Regions from separate parts of the Paenibacillus sp. S-38 genome, predicted to be linked through region 2. Evidence: riboswitches for the same ligand, from Rfam matches in the RefSeq annotation. Region 2 holds a riboswitch; the other holds the start of a gene.
What was found. A riboswitch is a leader RNA that binds a small molecule or an ion and turns the genes downstream of it on or off. The one in region 2 is predicted to bind cobalamin.

Region 1 (5,469 bases), 2.4 Mb from region 2:
CCTGCAGGAGTCTGAAGCGGGCCGCGGCGGCCGTGTGATTGCCGCCTACGACAGCGGCAGGCTGATTGGGATCGGCCGTCTCGTGGACAGCAGCGCCGGCGCAGAGGCCGGCGGCTTCGAATGCACGCTGCTTCCGAGCTACACCGGGCGGGAGATCGAGTCGAGCATGCGCAAGCTTCTCTCCGCCCGCCGCATCTGCCGCTGACCCCTTGCCCCATAGAGACTCGAATAGCAGCAGCCGCCTGAAACCCGAGGGTTTCAGGGGCTGCTTTTTTGCGTGACTGGGAAGCCGGCTCGGGATCTGAACCCGGGCCTGCGGGGGATTCCCGGGATGGGGCGGGCAGGGTTATTTTTGCTTTGCCAAAGGTGCGGCGTAGGTGTAATATGGAGGAATAATCTTTTGCCGGACCCCTGGGCCCGGCACCAACCTGAAAGCCGTAGGAGGATCCCAAGCCATGGAGCAGTTCAAGATGAAGATCATCGAGTTGTTGAAAGAAGATGCGCGCCGCAGCCCGGCGCTGATCGCGACCATGCTCGCCGCGCCTGAGGCGGAAGTGGCGGAAGCGATTCGCGAGCTGGAGGAAGAGCATATCATCGTCAAGTATGCGACGGTTGTCAATTGGGCCAAAGTCGACGATGAGAAGGTCACGGCGCTGATCGAAGTGCAGATTACACCTGAGCGCGGCCGCGGCTTCGACGCGATAGCGGAGCGCATTTACTTATATCCCGAAGTGAAATCCGTTTATCTGATGTCCGGCGCGTACGATCTGCTCGTCGAGATCGAAGGCAAGACGCTCAAGGAAGTGGCCTCCTTCGTCTCCAACAAGCTGTCGCCGATCGACCGCGTGCTGTCGACCAAGACGCATTTTATTCTTAAAAAATACAAACAGGACGGCATCACCTTCGAAGATCACGAAGATGACCGCCGGCTGTTAATCTCGCCGTAAAGGACGATGGAACGATGATTGAGCAGAAACAGCAAACGGGGGAACCCCAGAACAAATCGATGAGCGGGTATCTTGCCCCGCTTGTGCGTAATATTCCGCCATCAGGCATCCGGAAGTTCTTTGACCTTGCCAACGGCCGGAAGGATATCATTTCGCTTGGCGTAGGCGAGCCGGATTTCAGCACGCCATGGCACGTCAGGGAAGCCTGCGTGTATTCTCTGGAGCGCGGCAACACCAAGTACACGCCGAATTCCGGTCTGCCGGAGCTGCGAGAAGCCATCGCCGAATATTTGTACGAATCGTTCCAGACTCCGTACGAGCCTTCCGACGAAGTGCTGGTGACGGTGGGCGGCAGCGAAGCGATCGACCTGGCTCTTCGCGCTCTGGTCACGCCAGGGGACGAGATTCTCATTCCGGAGCCGTGCTACGTATCTTACAACCCGATTACCGCCATCAGCGGAGGCGTGCCGGTAGGAATTGAAACCTTCGCGAAGGACCAGTTCAAGCTCACAGCCGATTCCCTGAAGAAGGCGATCACGCCGCGGTCGAAGATCTTGATCCTGAGCTATCCGAGCAATCCGACCGGGGGCATTATGACCTACGAGGATTGGCTGCCGATCGCCAAGATCGTCGAAGAGCACGACCTCATCGTGATATCCGACGAAATCTACGCCGAACTGACCTATGATCAGAAGCATGTGTCGTTCGCCGCCATTCCGGGCATGCGCGACCGCACCATTCTGGTCAGCGGCTTCTCCAAGTCCTTTGCGATGACTGGCTGGCGGATGGGCTATGCGTGCGGCCACCGGGATATCATCTCCGCCATGACCAAGATTCACCAATATACGATTATGTGCGCTCCTTCCATGGGGCAGGTCGCCGCACTGGAGGCGCTGAAGAACGGGATGGACGAGAAGGACCGGATGGTCGAATCCTACAACCAGCGGCGCCGTCTTGTTGTCCAGAAATTCCGTGAGATCGGGCTGCAGTGCCATGAGCCGCAGGGGGCATTCTACGCTTTCCCGTCGATCGAATCTACGGGGCTGACGTCGGCGGAATTTGCGGAGCGCTGCCTGTTTGAGGCCAAGGTCGCAGTCGTGCCCGGGCATGTCTTCGGCATCGGCGGAGAAGGGTTTGTGCGCTGTTCCTATGCTTATTCGGTGTCGCAGCTCCTTGAAGCGATCGATAGAATAGGAAAATTTATGAAAAATCTCTAATTTCGACAAAAAAAGTCATTTTCAAATTCCCCAATAACTGGTATCTTAGAAGTATGGATATTCTCTATATTAATCATTTATGGAACTATCCGTCTAAGGACTAAGATACTAGAATGTTGGGAGGGATAAGGAATGGCATTTCCGGAATACCAGCTTCGGCAGAACTTCAATCTCGGATGGATTCGCGAGAGTGAAGAGAAGTCCAAGTGGATCTTTGGCAAACGCAAACGGGTTTCTGCGACTTCGACTCTGGAAGATGATATCTACCGGCTGAGGCAGGAGATGGAGCAGCTTGTTCAAAGCGGAAACAGCCTTACATCCTCCCGCGTAGTCGAGATCAGCATGGAGCTGGATATTAAGATTAACGAATATATGCAGGGATTTCGGAGAAGCCGGTCATGACCGGCTTCTTTTTTGCTGTTTGGCGGTCATGGAAAGCTTTGAAAGCCGCGGCCCCTTTATGATAAGATAGCATGATAGAAGAACGAGGTTCCGATGGATGTGAAGGGAGCAGGAAGTTCATGAGAAGGAAGTGGCTGCTTACGCTGCTGCTGGTGATCATTCTGGCCGGATGCGGCGGAGGGCCGAAGGCGGATGTGACGATCTTCATGATGTCATCGAAGGGGATTCCAAGCGAAGCTGCGGAGAAACTGCAGGGATCGCTTCAAACGAAGCTGGGAACAGCGCCGACCGTTCAGGTCCTGGCGACACCGGTCTTCAGTATGGAGAAGATGATCGTGGAGATTGCAGCGGGAGATCACGGGATTCACGTGCTGCCGGGCGACCAGCTTGAGGCGCTGAAGAATCAGCAGGCCTTCATCCCCCTGGATGATGTGGCGAAGCCGGAGGATTTTCCGAACGGCGTGTTCGAACTGGAAGAGAACGGCAAGAAGGAGAAGCACCTGTACGTTATTCCGATGGAAGAGTCGGCCTGGTTCAAGGAGCTGAACCTGAACGGCATGGATCTGTATGCCTTCATCCCGGTGAATGCGCCGGACAAGGAGAAGGCGAAGCAGGTGATGAAGCAGATTGCCGTGAAGTAAATGTAAAATTGAAATGAAGATGCGGCTGCCGGATTCCGGCGGCCGTCCGCAGTCCGGGTGCCTGGGGGCCTAGCCATAAGAGGCCGCTCAGGTTAAAAGGGAAGCCGGTGTGAATCCGGCACGGTCCCGCCACTGTCATCGGGGAAAGCTCCACTGCAGCCACTGCGCGCCGGAAGGCGTACGGGAAGGCGGAGCGCCGCCGGTCCGTTATTTTTCGGCCGGCCCCGTCAGTCAGGAAACCTGCCCGGACCTTGGTGTTGTCGCCCTTTCGAGGAAAAAGGGCAGACCTTCTCCTGCCTTGACGGCACCCTGCGTCCCTGTGGACAGCCGGGGGGGCTCTCGGCGGGATGATAAGGACTGCCCTCTGCTCGGAAGCGATTCCGCGGCAGAGGGCTTTTTTGGCGTTGGCTTGCCGGGGAGAATCCCGGAAGAAGATGAGAATAGGGAGTGGGCGGATGAAAGCGTGGAGAAGAAAATGGATGGGAACGGTGCTGAGCCTGGCACTGGCGGGAACCCTGGCCGCCTGCGGCAAATCGGCAGCGCCCGTACCGGGCCAGGGAGAGCTGACGGAACCTCCTAAGGCGCAGAGCGGTACAGGCACGAGCGAGGGCACAGCTGCAAAGCGGACAGTCTATCCGCTGAAGGTGAAGGACGCGACGGGGAAAGAGTTTACGTTCGAGAAGGCGCCGGAGCGCGTGGCTTCGACCTCACCCAGCGAAACGGAGATTCTGTTCGCGCTGGGACTCGGGGACCAGGTGGTCGGCGTATCGGACTTCTGCGACTATCCGGCGGAAGCGAAGTCGAAACCGAAGCTCGGCAGCATCATGAAGCCGAACGAAGAAGCGCTGATCGGCTCGGGAGCGGATGTGGTGATGACCGGCGTATCCATGAAGAGCGATACGGTGAACAAGCTGCGCGAGCTGAAAGTGAATCTTTTTAAGGTGGAGCCAAAGACCATCGACGATGTGATGAAGAACATCCTGACGATGGGGGAGATCTTCGACCGTCAGGAGCAGGCGCAGCAGGTTGTTGAGAAGATGAAGCGGGAGCGGGAGCAGGTGGTTCAGGCCGTGAAGGATCTGAAGCCGGAGGAGAAGCGCCGGGTGCTCATCGAATTCTCGCCGGGCTGGACCGTAGGCTCGGGCGAGTTCCTGGACGAGCTCATCACGCTCTCGGGGGGGATTAACGTGGCCGCCGGGGAGAAGGGCTACATGAAGATCAACGAGGAGAAGGTCATCGCGGATAATCCGCAGGTGATTCTGTATCCGGCGAATCTTATAGATGACAAGTCCGGCAAGAAGCTCGATGAGATCATCCGCGGCCGCAGCGGCTGGGAGAAGATAGATGCCGTGAAGAATAACAAGCTGGCAGGAGTCGATAAGGATACGACGTCCCGTCCGGGTCCGCGCATTACCGAGGGGCTGCTTGAGATCGCCAAGGGCATTTACCCGGAACGGGTGAAATAAAATGAAGCGGAGGCTCGCGCTGTGGATGGGAGGGGCACTGCTCTTCCTCCTGCTGTCGGCGACCGCAGCGATGTCGATCGGCACGGTTCATGTGCCTTTTCGCCATGTATGGGGCATTCTGCTGCACGGGCTGACGGGGGGCGGGGCAGAGGGCGCCTCCACTCCGTGGACGACGGCGCATGAGCAGATCATCTGGAAGGTGCGGCTGCCCCGGATGGTGCTCGGCTGCCTGGTGGGAGCGGCGCTCGCGCTTGCTGGGGCCGGGTTCCAGGGCGTACTGCGCAACCCGCTGGCGGATCCCTATACGCTGGGCGTCTCCTCGGGCGCCTCGGTGGGGGCGGCATTCCTGATCTTGTTCGGCCTGCAGTATGCGCTGTTGGGGGAGTGGACGATTCCGGCAGTGGCGTTTGTAACGGGGAGTCTGACGCTCTATGCGGTGCTGGCGCTTGCCAGGACCGGGGGCAGGCTGCGGATGGAAACGGTGCTGCTCGCCGGCGTGGTGATGCAGTCGTTCCTCGGCGCTGCCGTATCGCTCATGGTGTCGATGTCCGATCAGGTGATCAACGAGATCGTGTTCTGGATGATGGGCAGCCTGACGCTGCGGGGATGGTCCTACTCGGTGATCCTGCTGCCTTATCTCATCGTGGGGGCGGCGGTGCTGCTGGCTTACGGCAGTGCGCTGAATCTGTTTGCCCTCGGCGAGCGGCCGGCCGCCCATCTCGGCGTCGAGGTGGAACGGGCGAAGCTCGTGGTGCTGGCGTCCTCCACCCTGCTTACGGCGGGGGCGGTCTCCGTC
Region 2 (5,469 bases):
GATGCTCCGGATCCTGGAAGACCAGCCCCGCTTGCTGCCGCCACCGGCGCAGGGCCCCGGCCTGATAGGAGACCGGCTGCCCTTTCCACAGCAGCGCTCCGGCGGCCGGGCGGTGAATGCCGATGGCATGCAGGAAGAAGGTGGACTTGCCGGAGCCGTTGTGGCCGCAGATGGCTGTCTTCTGTCCGGCGGGAATCGAAAGCGTCAATCCGCGGAGGGCATCCTTCCGCGTGCCCGGGTAGCTGAACGACACGTCGCGCGCTTCCAGCAGGGGAGGAAGCGTGCTGCCCGTCTTCCCTTCGGCAGTATTTCTCACGCAGCTCCCCCTCCCCAGCGCAGGCCGGCTTCCACGCAGAGAAGCAGCAGCAGGCCGAGCCAGCCTTCCCGTCTGAATCGCAGCGGCACGGGCGCCCCCGGCTCGGGCAGGGGAAGAATGTCGCCCGTGTATCCTCGGGAGGCGAGGCCGTGGGACAGTCCCTTGTAGCGCTCCATTGTCCGGCCGAACAGGCGGAATACGAGCGAGGCCGTATCCCGGAGCCGCCCGCGGAAGCCTGCCTGGCCGCCTCTGGCCCGCTGAGCGGTATAGAGCTGCTGGGCCGTCTCCGAGAGCAGAAACAGGAAGCGGTACATGATCTGCATGAGCTCGATCGCCAGCGTCGGCACCCGCAGGGTTCTCATGACGAGCAGGAGCTTCGGAAAGGGTGTCGTCAGCATCAGGAAGAACATGCAGCAGAGCCCGGCGAGCATCCGCAGGAACAGGCTTCCCGCTGTGTGGAGTCCGTTCTGGGTCACATAGGCCGTCCAGGAAGGAAGCGTGAGAAGGGGCCATACCGGTCCGGACGTCCCCCAGCGCTCTGGCAGGGAGGACGAAGGAGCGAATTCAACGATGAGCGCGGGCAGGCTGACGGCATAGAACAGGCAGGCGCTGCCGAGGAGGGTCAGGTAGAAGGGCAGCGGAACCCGCGCATGCCGGATGGTCCAACGGACCATCCACAGGATAATGAGCACCTGCACCGTCCCGTGGGCCGTATAGGTGAGCAGGAGCAGAGCGGCGGCGAGCCCGGACTTCCACAGGGCCGGCACGTCGCCCAGCCGGTTCGTGTAGGCTATCGTATCGATCTGCCGGATCATGATGCGTGATCGTCCCCCTTGGGTTTGGAGGCCCTGCCCTTGAAGTAGCCGAAGACGTAGCCGATGAAGCCCGCTCCCGCCGCGGCCTGCAGGGCGAAGAGCATGCTCTCCGTCTCGGCCGGAGGCTCCAGCAGCGGAGCGATCCAGGGCACATAGGAGGGGGCGATGGCGCCGATCAGCTCTTCCGCGGCGCCGTCCGCGCCTCCGAAGTCTCCATCCACCAGGAGCAGAGGGACGGCGGACAGCAGGATAACCGACGCCAGCAGCAATAGGTTTTTGGACGTATTAGTCATGGGTGCGTACTCCTTTCATTCGGTGCTGCAGCAGGGTCAGCTCCGAGGGGCTGTGGGTCTGCAGCCAGTTCCAGATCAGCACGGTGAGCAGTCCTTCCGTTACCGCCAGAGGAATCTGTGTCACGGCGAAGATGCCGAGGAATTTGGCCAGCGATCCGAGGATCCCGCCGCTCTCGGCAGGGAAGGCCAGAGCTAGCTGAACCGAGGTGACGATATACGTGGTAAGATCGGCTGCGGCGGCAGCGGCGAAGATGGACAGCCTCGGCCTGCCCGAGATACGCGAGAGGGAGCGGTATACCGCGAAGCCCGCCACCGGGCCGGCTACGGCCATCGAGAAGGCGTTCGCGCCAAGGGTCGTCAGCCCGCCGTGGGCAAGCAGCAGGGCCTGGAAAAGAAGCACGATCGAACCGAGCACGCTCATGGGGAGCGGGCCGAACATGACGGCGCCAAGGCCTGTTCCCGTAGGGTGGGAGGAACTGCCTGTCACCGACGGAATCTTCAGGGCCGACAGCACGAAGGTGAAGGCCCCGGCGAGGCCGAGCAGGAGCTTGAGCTCAGGGGCTTCCCGCGTAATCCGCTTGAGGGCCCGGAGCCCCAGCAGGAAGAACGGGAGGAACGCCGCCCACCAGAACAAGGCCCAGCCGATAGGCAGGAAGCCTTCCATGATGTGCATGGCGTAGACCGGCTGCGGGGAGCCGGCCAGCAGGTAGACCGTAAAGCCCAGGACAAGCAGCAGGGTAGAAACTGTTTTGGATGATGACATGTTACTTTGAATTCCTCCCGTGTGAATAATGGCGGACAATCAAAGAACGGCTTCGCCGCTCCTTAAGGGCGGGCCGTTCCACGCAAAAAAACCAATCCCAAGGGATTGGTCACGGGTACGTCGCAATAGACGGCAAGGGGCTTCACTGCCGGTTCATGGCTCGTACACCTCTCCTCTCCGCGAAGGCGTCTGGGTGTTCGGATTAGGTAGGTCTCCTGGCTCTCGGATCTTCGTCTTAGCCCGTCTTCCCTGATGTCTTGCGTCATCAAGTGACATGAATGGGCGGGACTCCCCGAATACAGTGGCGGGACCGCTCGGGACTTGCACCCGATTCCCTGTTACCCCCGGAGCTTATGCCGGGGCACCTAATCTTTTCCTCATCAACGTATCATAAAGCGCTCACTTTGTCCATTGGGGAGCCCGTCCCCGCCGGGAAGGCCGGTCTATGCACGAAGAGGCTGACGGATGCCTCCGTCAGCCATTCTCGCCGCTCCTGCGAAGGGAGCCGGGACCTTACTTGCGCTTCGCCTTTTTCTTCTTGGACAGCACCTGTGCCTCCGCCGCACCGGTCAGCGGGGAAGGGCAGAATTCGTCGCGGACCGTATACGTGACGATGTGGCACGGAACCGGTACGCAGTGGTGCCGGTTGACGATCTCGACGTTGTGGATCACCTCGACGATCTGCGGATGGTAGAAATCACGGTACACCTTGCGCGGAGGATCGAACACCCGCTGGGTCGGACATTTCGGGCAAGACATTGAGCTTCACTCCTCTTCTTGTTTTGAACCTCACCCCAGTATATGTACCCCCGGGACATCCGGTCTGTTTGTTTGTCCCGTACGGGTCAAGAGATGACCTTGGTCATCTTCGCTTTTTCCGCTGCGCGCCGGGTATAGGGGGCGAGCGGCCGCTTCAGCCCGAGGGCGAGCGCATGGCTGGCCGGAATGAAGGCGAGCAGGCACAGCGCACTCCGGATGACCGTCTTCGGCAGCATGCCCCCTACCGTCTCGCGCAGCAGGGAGATGGCGTAGGTGAAGGGAACGAAGGGATTGACGCTCTGAAAAAAGGGCGAAGCGGTGGAGATCGGGAAGGTGCCGCCCGAGCTGGTGAACTGGAGCACCATGAAGATGATCGCGATGCCCTTGCCGGTGTTGCCGAAGACGGAGACCAGGGTGTAGGTGATCGTCACGAAGACGGCACTGATCAGGACCGAGAAGAGGACGAACAAGCCCTTGTCGACCACATAGGCGCCAAGCAGATAAATATCGCCGAGCGACAGGCACAGCGCCTGCAGGGCGCCGATCGTCAGGAAGGTCAGCAGCCGGCCGAGATAGAGTTCATAGCCCTTGTAGTGGCCGTAGGACTCATCGACATCGATCCGGAGGAGCGAGATGAGCAGCGTCGCGCCGACCCAGAGGGACAGTACAGCGTAGAAGGGGGACATCGCCGAGCCGTAATTGGGCACCGGGTATTTGCGGTTCTCCTGAAGAACGACAGGGTTCGCGAGGAAGTCGCTCTCCTGCAGGATGTCCCCCCGCAGCAGCCTGGCGAGCTCTTCAATATCGCCGCCGTGCCCCTTCAGCGCCCGGATCTGGTCCGCCGCCTTGCGGACGGCGCTGTCCAGCGCGGGCAGCTCCGTGCGCACCAGGTCCGCGGCCTGGTGGACGCCGGACTCCACCAGCGGCAGCTTCTCCCGGATCAGGGCGGACATGCGCCGAATGTCCGCCTCGGTGTTCGGCAGTTCGCTGCGCACATAATCGGCCGCTTCATGAACCCGCTGCTCCACCTTCGGCAGGTCGCTGCGGATGAACGGAACCGCCCGGTTCACGGCGTCCGTGAACCGCGTCATGTTCTCCGAGACAGCCGCGGAGGCTTCGCTGAGGCCGGCCCGGAGCCGGGGAAGATCCCCCTGCAGGGCGGTGAGCTGCTCCTGCCCGAAGGCGATGCCGGCCTGGGCGTCCCGGAGCAGCGCCTCGATCGTCGGCAGCTGCCCCGCCGCCGTCTGCAGTACATCGGCGGCATTCTTCGCTGTCCGCTCCAGGCGTGCGAGCGCCTCGGCCATGGCCGGTACGATCTCGCTGTCGTAGCGGGCGAGAATGGAGCCGAGGCCCGCGCTGACCTCCCTGGAGAGGGCGTTCAGCGAAGCCGTGAGCTCTTTGGCCGGCTGCGTTCCCTGGGCGAGCGCTGCCGAGATCCCTTGGACAAGCTCCGCCTGCCGGCTCAGCTTCGTGCGGAGCTCTTCTAGACGGGTGACCGCGCCGCTTAACACCGGGCTCTGCGCACTGCTGTTCAGCCGATTCAACACATCGATCGTCGTACCGAGAGCCTGCGTGCCGGCGGCAAGCCGCTCCCCCGCGAACGAGAGCAGGGCCAGGGCGGCCTTCGGGTCGAGGTCTGCTGCCTGAAGCGTTTCCGTGAGCTGGGTCACGGCATCCGCGGTCTGCTGCAGGAGCAGCAGATTCTGCTTCACAACGGGCGGGATGGCGTCGAGCGCGGCGTGATGCTTCTCAAGGAAGCCGGAGAGCCCGTCGGCGAAGGCCCCTCCATCCTCCGCGATGGCCGCGAGCTTCGGCAGCGCCGTAAGTGCCGCGTCGACGACGGCTCCGGCCTTCCGGGCATCCTCCGAAGCCCGCGTCAGCGTATCCTCGACCTTATAGAAATTCCGGTCGAGCTCCGTCACCAGGCCTGCGGCCCGCTGCAGCTCCGGCAGCTTCTCCTGCAGCCGGACGATGCTGTCTGCCGCCGTCTGAATCTCCGGCCAGTGCTCTTCCACCCGGAGGATCGCCGCGCCGGCTTCCTCCAGCTGGGGAATGCGCTCCTCGAGACCGGCGACTTTCTCCGCCTTGGAGCGGATGGCGGGCAGCTTCGCTTCGACCTCCAGCACCTTCTGCCCCACAGCCGCGAGCTCCGGCAGGCGGGCTTCCAGCGCCAGCACGCCGTCTTCTACGCGGCGGATGCTCGGCAGCTGCTCTTCCAGCCGGATACCGGCTTCCCGCAGCTGCGTCAGGATGGCCTCGCTGACGGAAGCGATGAAGTTTTCCCGGATCTGGCCCGCAACGGAAGAGGCGCCGCTGCCGGTGATCTTGGGAGCGACGGCATTGATTTTCTCATTCACGGTATAGACGATGGCGGGTTTCTGCGGCTGTCCGCTGAGGATGCTGGTCAGCTTGGCGGAGAAGTCGGGGGGAATGAGCAGGGAGGCATAGTAATCCCCCTCCTCCACGCCCCGCTCCGCTTCTCCTTCGTCCACGAAGGTCCAGCCGAGCTTCGTATTCTTCTTC

Region 1: it holds a riboswitch for cobalamin, as region 2 does, so the genes downstream of both, ACP26L_RS30490 (ABC transporter substrate-binding protein) here and ACP26L_RS05635 (energy-coupling factor ABC transporter permease) in region 2, are expected to answer to the same signal.

The regions. Positions count from the first base shown of each region.
Region 1 covers NZ_CP187970.1:6,985,350-6,990,818, reverse strand. The annotation lists gene ACP26L_RS30515 (hypothetical protein) at 1-205, shown strand, start outside; gene ACP26L_RS30510 (Lrp/AsnC family transcriptional regulator) at 456-947, shown strand; gene ACP26L_RS30505 (aminotransferase class I/II-fold pyridoxal phosphate-dependent enzyme) at 962-2,164, shown strand; gene ACP26L_RS30500 (aspartyl-phosphate phosphatase Spo0E family protein) at 2,297-2,566, shown strand; gene ACP26L_RS30495 (hypothetical protein) at 2,686-3,207, shown strand; cobalamin riboswitch at 3,246-3,469, shown strand; gene ACP26L_RS30490 (ABC transporter substrate-binding protein) at 3,663-4,673, shown strand; gene ACP26L_RS30485 (FecCD family ABC transporter permease) at 4,675-5,469, shown strand, end outside.
Region 2 covers NZ_CP187970.1:1,187,584-1,193,052, forward strand. The annotation lists gene ACP26L_RS05620 (energy-coupling factor ABC transporter ATP-binding protein) at 1-316, opposite strand, end outside; gene cbiQ (cobalt ECF transporter T component CbiQ) at 313-1,131, opposite strand; gene ACP26L_RS05630 (energy-coupling factor ABC transporter substrate-binding protein) at 1,128-1,424, opposite strand; gene ACP26L_RS05635 (energy-coupling factor ABC transporter permease) at 1,417-2,187, opposite strand; cobalamin riboswitch at 2,376-2,571, opposite strand; gene ACP26L_RS05640 (hypothetical protein) at 2,701-2,946, opposite strand; gene ACP26L_RS05645 (YhgE/Pip family protein) at 3,033-5,469, opposite strand, start outside.